Regions from separate parts of the Sodalis sp. RH20 genome, predicted to be linked through region 4. Evidence: predicted binding sites of a transcription regulator. Region 4 holds the regulator's gene; each other region holds the start of a gene.
What was found. The regulator Fur, encoded in region 4, represses iron uptake genes when iron is present. The targets are predictions, from matches to a motif close to ATAATAATGAGAACNACTATCAA.

Region 1 (3,427 bases), 930 kb from region 4:
GTCGAACCGCCCGCCACCCCCGTCGGCGGCCGAAGCATGGGCGTGCGCAAGGACATCGTCCAGCTGTCCGGCGAAAACCTGGCCGCCGGCCTGAACGGGCAAACCTTTCTGCTGTTTGCCGGCGATGACGCCAGCGCCCGGTTGCTCTTGGCCAATCCGTTCCTGGCGCATCTGCCGGCGGTGCAAAACCGCCGGGTCTACGCCCTTGGCAACGACACCTTCCGCCTTGATTACTACAGCGCCAGCAATGTGCTGGCCCGCCTGGAACAGCTGTTCGCCAAGCCGTGATCTTTCCCCATCCTGCCGCGTGGCTAACCGCGTCATGCCGCGGCCATTCCCGGCCGGGCGGGGATTCATGGCGGTTATGGCTCACTGCGGCCGGCGGGCGGGATTTCATCCGCCGGCCGGCCCTGATCCCGATGCCGCGCCATATCCACGGCGCGCAGGCCCCGCAGCGCCAGCGCCGGCAGTAGCCCCGCCAGGGCCGCCGCCAGGCCGAACGCCGCGGCGGCCAGCCCCGGCGGCATCAGGGTGCCCAACCCCCCCAATACCAGCGCCCCCAGCGCGTCGCCGGTGACGTTCTGCGCGGTCCACAGGCCGTTGATGCGGCCCAGCAGATGATCCGGCGTCAGCTGTTGTATCAATGCATATTGCAGCAGCGAGTTGATGGCGCTGAAATAACCAAAGCCCGCCAGACACAGCAGCGCCAGCGCGTAGCACGGCATCAGGCTGCATGCCGCGACGCAGATAAACGCCATGACGGCGGTAAGCAGCAGCATTCTTCCCGGCCGCGCCGTGGCGGCGACGCGGCCGCTGGTAAACGCGCCTATCGCCGCGCCCAGGGGCACCGCCGCATACATCAGCCCCAGCCGGGCGGCGTTGATATGCCAGCTTATCGCCAGCGCCGGGTAAAGCACCCGTACCGCGCTTGCCATGGTCAGCAGGGCGCCGATCAGCGCCACCAGGCCGATGGTTTTATGACGAAACAGATAGGCCATGCCGCCGGCCAGCGCGTGCAGCGGGTGTTCCCGGGGCTGGGGAGGCGGCGCCAGCCTGGGCAGGCGCAGCAGCGGCAACAGCGTCAGCAGCGTGCCAAGCGCCGCCAGCCCGTAGTTCCAGGCCACCCCGCCGGAGGCGATGACCAGGCCGCCCGCCGCCGGTGATAAAATGGCGCCGAAGCGCACGGTCAGCATGCTGATGGCGCCCGCCTGCATGACATTTTCCCGCCCGACCAGCGACGGCGTGGCGGCCAGCAGCGCCGTCACCCCCACCGCGCCAAAAAAACCATCCCACACCGCCAGCAGATAAATCGCGAACAGGGACGGTACCGGCAGCAGCGCGTTAAGGCACAGGCCGATAAACCCCACCCCGCAGGTTGCGCGGGCAAACAGGATAAGCCCGCGCCGCTCGCGGCGATCCGCCATCACCCCGCCGGCCAGCAGGCCGACGAACATACCGCCGCCCGCCAGCGTCACCGCCAGCCCGACCTGCAGGGTGGACCCCGTCATGGCCTGTATCTGCACCGGCACCGCCACCGCCAGCATGCCGAGCGCCAGGATGGACAAAAACCGCGCGATAAAAACCGCCCGGAAGGCGGGGTGGGTTTTCAGCAGGCTGATATCGAGTAAATACGAGGGTTTTTGCATAAGACGCTAACTATCCGGGGAATTCGACGCCACTGGGCGCTGCAATCAGGGAAGCAGTCATGCTATCATAAGTTATTGCGAGTAATAACGATAATAAATATCATTATCATATAATTTATGGTTTAGCCTTTTATGCGCCATTATTACGGATTGCTGTTAAGCGGCGTGCTGTTGGCATTATTGATGGCGGCGAGCCTGTTTATCGGCGCCAAAACCATTCCCGCCGACCAGGTATTGCCCGCGCTGACCGGCGCCTGCCGCAGCCCGGATTGTATTATTATCCTCGAGAGCCGCCTGCCGCGCACGCTGGCCGGGCTGCTGGCGGGCATCGCCCTGGGGCTGTCCGGCGCCCTGATGCAAACCCTGACCCGCAATCCGCTGGCCGACCCCGGCATTCTTGGCGTCAACGCCGGCGCGGGGTTCGCCGTGGTGCTGGGCATCACCTTTTTCGGCGCCGCCTCCATCGATCGCTACCTGTGGTTTGCCTTTGCCGGCGCGCTGGCCGCCGCCCTGCTGGTGGCGTTAATCGGCGCGGCAGGCGGCGGGCGGCTGAACCCCATTCGCCTCACCCTGGCGGGCGTGGCGCTGGGCGCGGTGCTGGACGGCATGGCCTCCGGTATTTCCTTGCTCAATCCCCTGGTCTACGACCAATTGCGCTTCTGGCAGGCCGGTTCGCTGGATATCCGCAGCATGGCGGCGGTAAACGCCGTTATCTGGCCTATCGTCCTGGGCACCGGCCTGACGCTTTGGCTAACGCGGGCGCTCAATACCCTGGGCATGGGCAGCGAACTGGCGACGGCGCTGGGCTCGCGGGTGGGCCTGACGCAGCTGCTCGGCCTGGCGGCCATTACCCTGTTATGCGGCGCGGCTACGGCGCTGGCGGGGCCGATAGCCTTTATCGGGCTGATGATGCCGCATATCGCGCGCTGGATAGCCGGCCCGGACCACCGCTGGCTGCTGCCCTGGACGCTGCTGCTTACGCCGCTGCTGCTGCTGGGCAGCGATATGGCGGGCCGGGTGATGGTGCCCGGCGAGCTGCGCGTATCGGTGATAACGGCGCTGCTCGGCGCGCCGGTGCTGATAGCCCTGGTACGCCGCCACCGGATGATAAGCCGGTGATGATGGCGAACCGGCACGCCCGGATCAGGACGTCGCTGACCGTCGGCATCCTGCTGCTTGCCTGCCTTGCGCTGGCGATTTACGCCCTCGGCGCCGGGTCGCTCCCGCTTCCGGCCCGGCAGGTGGTGGACGCCCTGCGCGGCGCGGCGGCGCACAATATCCAGGTTATCGTGACGCAATGGCGGTTGCCCAGGGTGGCGATGGCGTTATTGCTGGGCGCGGCGTTGGGCGCCAGCGGCGCTATTTTCCAGTCGTTGATGCGCAACCCGCTCGGCAGCCCGGATGTCATGGGTTTCAATACCGGCGCGCACAGCGCCGTATTGATAGCGATAGTGCTGTTCAACAGCAGCTATCTGGGCATAACCGGCGCGGCCCTTGCCGGCGGCCTGCTGACCGCCGCCGTAGTCTACCTGCTGGCCTGGCGCAACGGCATCCAGACCTTCCGGCTCATTATCGTCGGCATTGCCGTTCGCGCCCTGCTGGTATCGCTTAACACCTGGCTGGTGGTCAGCGCCTCGCTGGAATCCGCCCTGACCGCCGGGCTATGGAGCGCCGGATCGCTTAACGGCATGACCTGGGCGAAATGCCCGCCGGTGGCCGTGCCGATTGTCCTGGCCTTTGCCCTGGCCCTGGCTTTGTCGCGGCGCATGCGCCTGTTGGAA
Region 2 (3,427 bases), 2.2 Mb from region 4:
GGCTACGAATTCCTTAATGAAATCGTCGGCGGCGTGGTTCCAAAAGAATACGTGCCCGCGGTGGATAAAGGCGTCCAGGAACAGCTGAAAAACGGCGTTCTGGCCGGATATCCGATTGTGGACGTCCGTGTTGCGGCCTTCGATGGTTCATACCACGAAGTCGACTCCTCGGAAATGGCGTTTAAAATTGCCGGTTCCATGGCGTTTAAAGAAGGCTTCATGAAAGCGAAACCAGTTCTGCTGGAACCTATCATGAAAGTTGAAGTTGAAACGCCGGAAGACTACATGGGTGACGTTATCGGTGACTTGAACCGTCGTCGCGGCATGATCGACGGCATGGAAGATACTGCGACCGGCAAGACCGTTCGTGCGCAGGTCCCCTTGTCTGAAATGTTTGGATATGCTACAGATCTGCGTTCACAGACTCAGGGCCGTGCTTCTTACTCCATGGAGTTCCTGAAGTACAATGAAGCACCGAACAATGTTGCTCAGGCCATTATCGAAGCCCGTAAAGCCGGTAAATAAGCTTTAGGGTCTACAATTAATATCCCGTGCTCTCTCCAATGGGGGAGAGCATAAGAGTAAGGAATATAGCCGTGTCTAAAGAAAAGTTCCAACGTACAAAACCGCACGTTAACGTCGGCACCATCGGTCACGTCGACCATGGTAAAACCACCCTGACCGCCGCCATCACCACCGTGCTGGCCAAAGCTTACGGCGGCAGCGCCCGTGCCTTCGATCAGATCGACAACGCACCGGAAGAAAAAGCCCGTGGTATCACCATCAACACGTCCCACGTTGAATACGATACCCCGGCCCGCCACTACGCGCACGTAGACTGCCCGGGACACGCCGACTATGTGAAAAACATGATCACCGGCGCCGCCCAGATGGATGGCGCAATCCTGGTGGTTGCCGCAACCGACGGCCCGATGCCGCAGACCCGCGAACACATCCTGCTGGCTCGCCAGGTAGGCGTTCCTTACATCATCGTCTTCATGAACAAATGCGACATGGTCGATGACGAAGAACTGCTGGAACTGGTTGAAATGGAAGTGCGCGAACTGCTGTCCCAGTACGACTTCCCAGGCGACGACACCCCGGTAATCCGTGGTTCCGCGCTGAAAGCACTGGAAGGCGACGAAGCCTGGACCTCTAAAATCATCGAACTGGCCGAAGCCCTGGATACCTACATCCCGGAACCGGTACGTGCGATTGACAAGCCGTTCCTGCTGCCTATCGAAGACGTATTCTCCATCTCCGGCCGCGGCACCGTGGTAACCGGTCGTGTGGAACGCGGCATCGTTAAAGTGGGCGAAGAAGTTGAAATCGTCGGCATCAAAGCCACCATCAAGACCACTTGTACCGGCGTTGAAATGTTCCGTAAACTGCTGGACGAAGGCCGTGCCGGTGAAAACGTCGGCGTCCTGCTGCGCGGCACCAAGCGTGACGACGTGGAACGCGGCCAGGTACTGGCTAAACCGGGTTCAATCCACCCGCATACCCAGTTCGAATCCGAAGTCTACATCCTGTCCAAGGATGAAGGCGGCCGTCATACGCCGTTCTTCAAAGGCTACCGTCCTCAGTTCTACTTCCGTACCACTGACGTGACCGGTACCATCGAACTGCCGGAAGGCGTGGAAATGGTTATGCCTGGCGACAACATCAAAATGGTTGTTAACCTGATTGCCCCGATCGCCATGGACGACGGCCTGCGTTTCGCTATTCGCGAAGGCGGCCGTACCGTTGGCGCCGGCGTGGTTGCCAAGGTTATCGCGTAAGACATTTCCGTTTTATGCAAAAAAGGGCGCCTTGGCGCCCTTTTTTTATTTGCTGCAAAAAGAAGCGGTTATTTACCGGCGACGGATATTTACAAAACAAAAATAGTTCTGCTATTGAAATGACACTCGTTCTCATTTAAATTATGCCTAATTTGATTTTAATGAGTATGAAAAATGTACGTTTGTTTGTGTAATGCGGTAAGCGATACTGCCATACGCAAGGCGGTAAGAAACTACCAACCGAAGACGTTTCAAGAACTTAAAAGTGTCGTGCCGGTGGCGAATAAATGCGGTAAATGCGCATGCAAGGCCCGGTTGGTTATGGAAGACGAATTACAGCAGTTAGTGCCGTTTGAAAAAATTGCATAATTAGTAGGGTTATTACCTTGATTTACTCTGACGCGGTTATATTCTGTACATTACCGCAACGGAGGAGTGAATTATGAAAGGCGATGACCAAATTATCACCCATCTCAATACCCTGCTTGGCAACGAGCTGGTAGCCATCAATCAGTACTTCCTGCACGCCCGTATGTTTAAGAACTGGGGGCTGATGCGTCTGAACGACATTGAATACCACGAATCCATCGATGAAATGAAGCACGCCGATCGTTATATCGAGCGTATTCTTTTCCTGGAGGGACTGCCTAACCTGCAGGATCTGGGCACGCTTAACATCGGGCAAAATGTCGAGGAAATGCTGCGTTCGGATTTGAACCTGGAACTGCAGGGCGCGCAGGATCTGCGCGAAGGCATCTCTTATGCCGACAGCGTCCGGGATTATGTCACCCGCGATCTGCTGATCGAGATATTGGCGGACGAAGAGCACCATATCGATTTCCTGGAAACCGAACTGGATTTAATCAAACTGGTCGGCCTGCAGAACTATCTCCAGTCCCAGTTAAAAGATGCGGCGCAATAGGCGTCAGGCTGTTCCCCGCTAAATAATGATAAAGCAACGCCTGCGCATGATGCGACGGTTATGACCGATACGCATCGGCTCCTGGCTGCCGCGTTTCCGGCGTAACCTGGCCGCATTGTCATGTGCGGCCGGGCAGTGGCGCTAAGGGCCGAGGTATATCCACCAGCCTGCCAGCGCCAGGCAGGGACCAAAGGGAATGTCTTTATCCGCCGTCCGGCGCCGCAGCCACCACGCTATCCCGGTCAGCGCCGCGCTCGCGCATAACAGCGGCAACGCTTGCCATCCCAGCCAGGCCCCCAGCCCGCTCAGCAGCTTGATATCGCCGCCGCCCAGCCCCGCGTAGCCTCTCACCCGGTAAAACACCCCGTTCAGCAGCCACAGGCCGCCGCCGCCGCACAGCGCGCCCAGCAGGCCGACATAGAGCGATTGCGGTTCGCCAAGCGGGCTGAGCAGTCCGCACAGCAGGAAGGGCAGGGTAAGCCGGTCGGGCAGCAGCAGGGTATGATAGTCAATCCAGCTCAGCGTTAATAAAAACCAGCTGAACACCAGGCCGCTCACCAGGCGTTCCGCCGGCAGGGCGGCGAACGCCGCCAGGAACGCCAGCGCGCAGCTTGCCTCGCAGCGCCGTTTCCACATCTGGCGGGACAGCATTGTCCACGCGGCGCGGCGGGCCCCAGGCGCCGCGGAAGCCCGCTGGCCGGAGATCGCCGTAAGCCGGCCATAT
Region 3 (3,427 bases), 2.5 Mb from region 4:
CTCAATCAGTCCGGCGGCGCCGCCGACCACTTTACTCGGCGGGAAGGTCAGGTCGCCGATGCGTTTTTGCAGATCCTGGGTATCTTTATACAATTGATCGGCAAACGGGGCGGTGCCGGCCGTGGTTTTATCGCTGAAGAGGATTTTTTCCAGCCGGTGGAAACCGGTGAATTTCGGGTCGGCGGATTTCTGCTCGAAATCATCTTCGCGGGCATCAATACTGCCGTCCAGATCCGAGAACAGTTCGGCGATAGGCTCGATACGCTCGTAGTACACGCGGGTGGGGGCAAATAGCTTCTGCGCGGTGGCCAGATCGCCTTTCTTCACCGCATCGGTAAAGGTCTTGGTATGGGAGACAAGCTCGCCGACCTGTTGCAGCACATAGACTTTATAATCGGCAATCGGCCCCACCAGCGCCATGGCATCCGGTTTCGCCGCGCCCGCGCCGCCGTCCGCCGAAACCGTCAGCTTGCCCTTCGGATTGCTCAGCAGGCCGCAGGTCATATCGTATTCCCCCGGCTCCAGGGTGGCGGTCATCTTCTGGGTAAAGCCCGGCGCCACGTTCTCGCGCTCCTCGACCACCATCACGCCCTTGAGGATTTCCCACTCCAGCCCTTTCTGGCTGGTGTTATGAATAATAAACTGCGTTTTGCCCGGTTTAACGGTCAGCGCCATCGGATCGCACTGCTTATCGTTAACGGTAATCTTGACCTGGGGAATATCGGCCGCCAGCGCGGGCCAGCCCCATGCCGACAGCACCGGCGCCACCAGTAAGGCGGCAGGAAGAATGCGGCGACGGAAGCGTTGCATATTGGACATTTTTTTACCCTGAATAGTGGAACAATTTAATGGATTTTATCCGGCGACACGTGTCGTCCGGTTGCCCCGCGCAGGCAGGAAAAACATCACCAGAGCCGGCACCAGGTATAACAAATACACGGCCACTTCACTGACGGTGGGCGCTTCCTGATAACCCAGCAGCCCCTCAAGCAAGGTGCCGAACAACGATTGGGTGGACAGGGTGGCGCTGAAATCAAACGCGATTGCCTGGAAACCATTCCATAATCCCGCTTCGTGGAAAGCGCGAATTGCCCCGGCCGCCAGCCCCGCGGCCACAAACAGAATAAACAGGCTGGTCCATTTGAAAAACTTCTCCATGCGCAGGCGGATGCCGCCGTAATACATCAGCATCCCCAAGACGATGGCGCAGGCCAATCCCAACACCGCGCCGATGGGAGCCTCGATGCCCACGTCCTGCTGAAACGCCGCCAGCAAAAAAAACACCGATTCCAACCCCTCGCGGGCCACGGCAAAAAACACCATGCCCACCAGCGCCCAGCCCTGCCCGCGGGCATTGCTGAGCGCCTGATCGACGGCGCTTTCCAGCTGGGCTTTAATCGAACGGGACATCTTGCGCATCCAGAACACCATCCAGGTAAGGATGAGGACCGCCAGCACCGCCACGATGCCCTCGAACAGTTCCTGTTGCTTTTGCGGAAATTCGCCGGTAGTTTCGTTAATGACGACACCCACCGCCAGGCACAACAGCGCCGCGCTTAGCACGCCCACCCACACCGCTTTTAGCCAGCGGCCGCGGCCGGTCTTTTTCAGATAGCCGGCGATAAGGCTCACGATCAGCGCCGCCTCGAGACCCTCACGCAGCATAATCAGAAAAGGCACAAACATACCCATCACCTCGATGCTTTTGGGGGCGATAAAAAGTAAAGAAACGTCAATTAAAACGATATTGATTATCATTACGAGGAAAAGAAACACAAGCGCAGATTTGCGACTATTTGTAACCGACGCGCTACAAAAGGTTTCAGGATAAATAAAAGGTAAAGGGGGCGTCAGGGGTTAAGTGGTCTCGGTGAGGGTTTTGTTTGCTGTGCCTTGGTTTGCCTTGTGGCAGGGTTTATGCCGCCTCGGCGCGGGTTTTATTTGCTGTGTCTTGGCTTGACTTGTGGCAGGGTTTATGTCGCCTCGGCGCGGGTTTCGCTTGCTGTGCCTTGGCTTGCCTTGTGGCAGGGTTTATGTCGCCTCGGCGCGGGTTTCGCTTGCCGTGCGTTCGGCGGTTATATGGAATGCTGGGTGCCGGCAAGCGACAAAGAGGCCGTACCGCGACGGCCTCCTTGACCTCCGCGCGTCCGGCAGATCGTGCGCCGCTGCGCGGTTCCCGGCATCACGCATCCCGGCTTTGGGACCGCACGGGACGCGCTCCCGGCGCGGCCCTTAGCTTTCGCCGCTCCCGGCGGCTCATCCAGCCGGGATGCGCGCTGCCGGCGCACTCTATGCCGGCACCACGTCAACACCATCGTCTGTGAGTAAAATAGCGTTTTTTGGTAGTAAGTAATATGCACGTACCGGGAAAAATATCGGTATTAATTTTGGGTTAACTTAAATTAGCTTGGCTTAGTTTAGTTTAGCTAAGATTTGCGGCCAGCTACCTACTCTCACTGTGGCGGGTTTATGCCCGGCTACGTGGTTGTCTGACCATAATTTCCGGCGGTATGAGACGCTGGCCGTATGACTGCTGACGGTGTAAATGTTGGCTGCATCGCATGATGTATGACTGATAATTGCCGGCTGCCGACTGCATGTATATTTGCATGTATGACTGACCTGTCGCGGTGCCTTTTGCATTGCACAATGATTAGCCGCTTCTCTGTCTGCTGTACCACCTTCCACTAAACCCACAGCGGCGCCGATGCCCTATACATCACAGCGCTGGCCGCGACAGATATCCCGGCATAAAGCGTGCTGACGGCGCCGGTGGTCCCGGCATGAGCCGCCGGGAGCGGCGAAAGGCCCGTTGCGCCGGGAGCGCATAACGGGCCGGTGCATCACGGGGACATTGGCGGCGGAAGGCATCGCGCAGCGACGCGCGACCTGCCGGGCGCGCGGAGGTCAAGGAGGCCGTCGCGGTACGGCCTCTTTGTCGCTTGCCGGCATCCGGCAATACCTATGAACACCTCACGCACGGCAAGCGAAACCTTCGCCGAGGCGACATAAGCCCTGACGCACACTAACGCAAAGCAGGCGAAACCCTTGCCGTGGCGATATAAGCCCTGACGCACGCTAACGCAAAGCAGGCGAAACCCTTGCCGAGGCGTCATAAGCCCTGACGCACGCTAACGCAAAGCAGGCGAAACCCTTGCCGAGGCGACATAAGCCCTGACGCACGCTAACGCAAAGCAGGCGAAACCCTTGCCGAGGCGACATAAGCCCTGACGCACACTAACGCAAAGCAGGCGAAACCCTTGCCGAGGCGTCATAAGCCCTGACGCACGCTAACGCAAAGCAGGCGAAACCCTCGCCGGGGCGACATTTATCTTCACGGAAGCCCAATATTGCCAGGACGGCTATCGCCAAACCTACACAAGACGTGTAAAAGGGAGAGCGTGCCAATGGGGTCGAATCGGCGTGG
Region 4 (3,427 bases):
TGAATCCCTTTCTGATAAGCCTTGGCGACGGGAATCACCAGATTCACCGCCGATAAAGGCGCAAAGGCGATGCCTTTATAATTCTTATTGGTTAAATCCTCGAATAATTGTAATTGCGATTGGAAGTCGCCTTCCGACGGTGACGCGAATATATCCACCGTCACGCCGAGATCCTGGGCCTTTTTCTCAATGCCTTGTTTCATCTCTACCCAGAAAGGGTTGGATAATGTTTTAAGAACAACGGCGTAATCGGCTGCCGCGTGGACCACGGTGGACAACATCAGTCCACAGGCGGCGCCACCGGCCAATTTAAGAAATTTATTCATTATTCTATCTCCAAAAGAGAATTATTTATAATCACGCTTCAGGTACTTGGTAATGGAACTCGTTTTTTCCAGGTTTTTATTCGCCAGCTCGATATCCTGCCGCGCTACCGAGACATAAAACGCATCCAGCAGCGTAAGCTGCAAAATACGGGCCGAAGCGTTTCTGCCTAATAACGGCGTTTCCGGCGCCGGTGAACAAATATTAAAATCAGCCAGCTGGGCTATGGGGGAATTGCTGCTATGGGTAATACAAATGATCTTGGCCCCATTATCCTTGGCAATCGACACCACCCGTTTCAGATCGCTGGTGCGGCCCGAATGGGATACCACCAACGCCACATCGCCCGGTTGCAACAGGGAGGCCGACATCATCATCAAATGCGCGTCCAGGTAGGCATTGCAACGCAAGCCGATTTTCAGGAATTTATGCTGCACGTCCGCGCAAATGGAATTAGAGCCGCCGACGCCGTACAGCTCGCGCTGATGGCCGGCAAAAAAGCATTGGGCCGCCTGCTGGATGACGTTGGCGTCGACTATCGCCTGGCCTTCGACAATGGTGCGTACGGTCAGGTTAAACACTTTGTTGACCACATCCTCCGGGCTGTCGGTGGGCGAGAGTTCGGCGGTGATATCATGGTCGGCATGATCGAAATACTCGACGATGGCGCTGCGCAGCTGGCGAAAGCCGCTGAAACCGAGAATTTTCGACACCTTGACAATCATGGCTTCCGACAGGCCCAGACTCAGGGCCACCTCTTTGATCCCCGAGACGTCGGTGAGGTTGCCGGGAGATAAAAACCACTCCACTATCCGGCTTTCGTTTTCAGTCATGCCTTCTTGTTTAATACGAATATAAGGAGCAATGCCTATGCCGCGCGGCATATCGTTTTGCAGTTCCGCATCATTCATCTGGACTATCTCTGGTGATTAACATTGCCTGTCACTATATCACCATGGCGAAAGTTTAAAATCTGCTGCGAACTTCACGTTTTTTATTAATTTATAAATTAACTTTTTGTGTAAAAATCGAGTCATCGATCCGGGTTAATTTCAGGAAGGTATTTTTGGCTATATTAATTCAATAAAATCATATAATTAAAATGTATCTTTTGTTGTCGCTTACTGCTGACAGCGAAAAATAGCTTTATCATCAGATTCACAGAATAATTTACCCGGTGAAAAAATCGCAATAAAAACGCTGTCGTTTCAATGGATTACGCAAATTAGCCCAAAATAGCGTCCCAGGGCCTCTATTTATTCTTTATTTATTTTTATTTTCTGTGAAGTTTTCTGGAGTTTGCCGGCGGTGAGCACGGCGGTGATTGGCGGATACGACGCTTGTCGACGCGCTTCGGGAAGGAAACGTTACCAGGGAAGGGGACGGGCGGCGTTTAGCCTCATTGAAAAAAAATCGTTGCAGGGTGAGAAAGCGGCGCGATAACAGCCGCTTTGGAGAAACGGACCGCGCCGCGGTTATTCTTTTACGCCGTTGAGCATATCGGCGTGATCGTGCAGCGTTTCGTCTTCGCGGCAGTTGCCGATTTCACAATGCCCATACAGATATAAGCTATGGTTGGTCAGCTTGATATTGTGCCTTTTGGCAATATCACGCTGGCGCGCTTCGATGAACTCGTCGCGAAATTCGATAACCTTGCCGCAGTCCAGACAGATCAGGTGGTCATGATGATACTGTTGCGTCAGTTCAAAAACGGATTTGCCGCCTTCAAAATTGTGGCGGGTTACGATACCGGCGTCGTCAAATTGGTTTAGCACGCGATATACCGTGGCCAGGCCGATTTCCTCACCCATATCGATCAGTTTTTTGTACAGATCTTCCGCACTGACGTGATGGCATTCCGGATCTTGCAACACTTCCAGAATCTTCAGTCTGGGAAGGGTGACTTTCAGGCCGGCCTTCTTCAATGCAATATTATTGTCAGTCATGCGGGTTTAGTCCTGTTACTTTGATAATCTGATTGTAGGCTAACTTAGCCTATAACATCGGTCGGCCCGAAAAATGTGACGCCGTCTCATTATAAGACTGCCTGTCCAAAATGAAAACCGCGCCTTGTTAACAACTATAGCCCGTTTCAGGGGGCGAATTCTGCAACATTTTGCTAAAAAGGGTGGAACCGCTGCGCTATTGTACCGCGTTGTGGATAAAAGTTAAAAACTTGTATCTATTAATTTGAAAGGATTTAGTTATCAGTGAGGTTGGCGGCGCCGTCCCGACGCCATGACGGCAACCGATTCCCTTGCCGGGCGCCGCGGCGGCGGCACCCTCCCGCACGGCTTGACTTTAGCTGAGCTGCAATTCAGCGCTGATTTGCTTCACCCAGCCGTCCACGCGTTCATTGGTCAGCTCGGGCTGGCGGTCTTCGTCAATGGCCAGGCCGATGAAGTGATTGTCGTCCGCCAGTCCTTTCGACGCTTCGAAATGGTAGCCGGCGGTGGGCCAGTGACCGACGATGGTCGCGCCGTTGGGCTCGATAATGTCGCGAATGGTGCCCATGGCGTCACAGAAATATTCGGCGTAATCCTCCTGATCGCCACAGCCGAACAGCGCCACTTTTTTGCCGGAGAAATCTATTTCTTCCAGGGTGGGGAAAAAATCATCCCAGTCACATTGCGCTTCGCCGTAATACCAGGTCGGGATGCCGAGCAGCAGGGTGTCGAACCGCGCCAGGTCTTCTTTACTGCTTTTGGCAATGTCATGAACTTCGGCAACATCCGCACCCAGTTGCTTCTGAATCATTTTGGCAATATTTTCGGTATTGCCGGTGTCACTGCCAAAAAAAATGCCTACAGTTGCCATGAATTTGAAAACCTCTTAAATATTATGGATATGTTCCGTAACAGAATCAGCGATGCTCTGCGGCAATCATAGCAGACCCTAATGCGGGGAGAAACTCGCCGGCCGGGTTTTGTCGCAAATTTGCCCCGTTCGCGGCCTTGGGCCCTGGACGGGATGGCGCTTTACCGGGCCGGCAAGTTTACTCCGGATGCGGATCCGCGCCTTGTTGCCGTTCAAGCTCGGCCAGTAAAATCAATTCGATCAGCTCGCTGCGCGACAGGTTTTGCCGGTAGGCCAGCTCATTTAA

Region 1: fepD (Fe(3+)-siderophore ABC transporter permease) is a predicted target of Fur. The motif match lies at 1,734-1,756, and genes of this name have one in related genera.
Region 2: bfd (bacterioferritin-associated ferredoxin) is a predicted target of Fur. The motif match lies at 1,901-1,923, and genes of this name have one in related genera.
Region 3: efeU (iron uptake transporter permease EfeU) is a predicted target of Fur. The motif match lies at 1,742-1,764, and genes of this name have one in related genera.

What each region holds. Positions count from the first base shown of each region.
Region 1 is NZ_CP178733.1:4,148,672-4,152,098, forward strand. Features, by position in the region: gene fepB (Fe2+-enterobactin ABC transporter substrate-binding protein) at 1-288, shown strand, start outside; gene entS (enterobactin transporter EntS) at 363-1,646, opposite strand; gene fepD (Fe(3+)-siderophore ABC transporter permease) at 1,779-2,765, shown strand; gene fepG (iron-enterobactin ABC transporter permease) at 2,765-3,427, shown strand, end outside.
Region 2 is NZ_CP178733.1:5,396,379-5,399,805, forward strand. Features, by position in the region: gene fusA (elongation factor G) at 1-525, shown strand, start outside; gene tuf (elongation factor Tu) at 597-1,781, shown strand; gene bfd (bacterioferritin-associated ferredoxin) at 1,956-2,150, shown strand; gene bfr (bacterioferritin) at 2,224-2,703, shown strand; gene ACL2XM_RS24550 (prepilin peptidase) at 2,845-3,427, opposite strand, start outside.
Region 3 is NZ_CP178733.1:731,197-734,623, reverse strand. Features, by position in the region: gene efeO (iron uptake system protein EfeO) at 1-819, opposite strand, end outside; gene efeU (iron uptake transporter permease EfeU) at 856-1,686, opposite strand.
Region 4 is NZ_CP178733.1:3,219,809-3,223,235, reverse strand. Features, by position in the region: gene alsB (D-allose transporter substrate-binding protein) at 1-326, opposite strand, end outside; gene alsR (transcriptional repressor AlsR) at 348-1,235, opposite strand; gene fur (ferric iron uptake transcriptional regulator) at 1,800-2,270, opposite strand; gene fldA (flavodoxin FldA) at 2,626-3,141, opposite strand; gene ybfE (LexA regulated protein) at 3,320-3,427, opposite strand, start outside.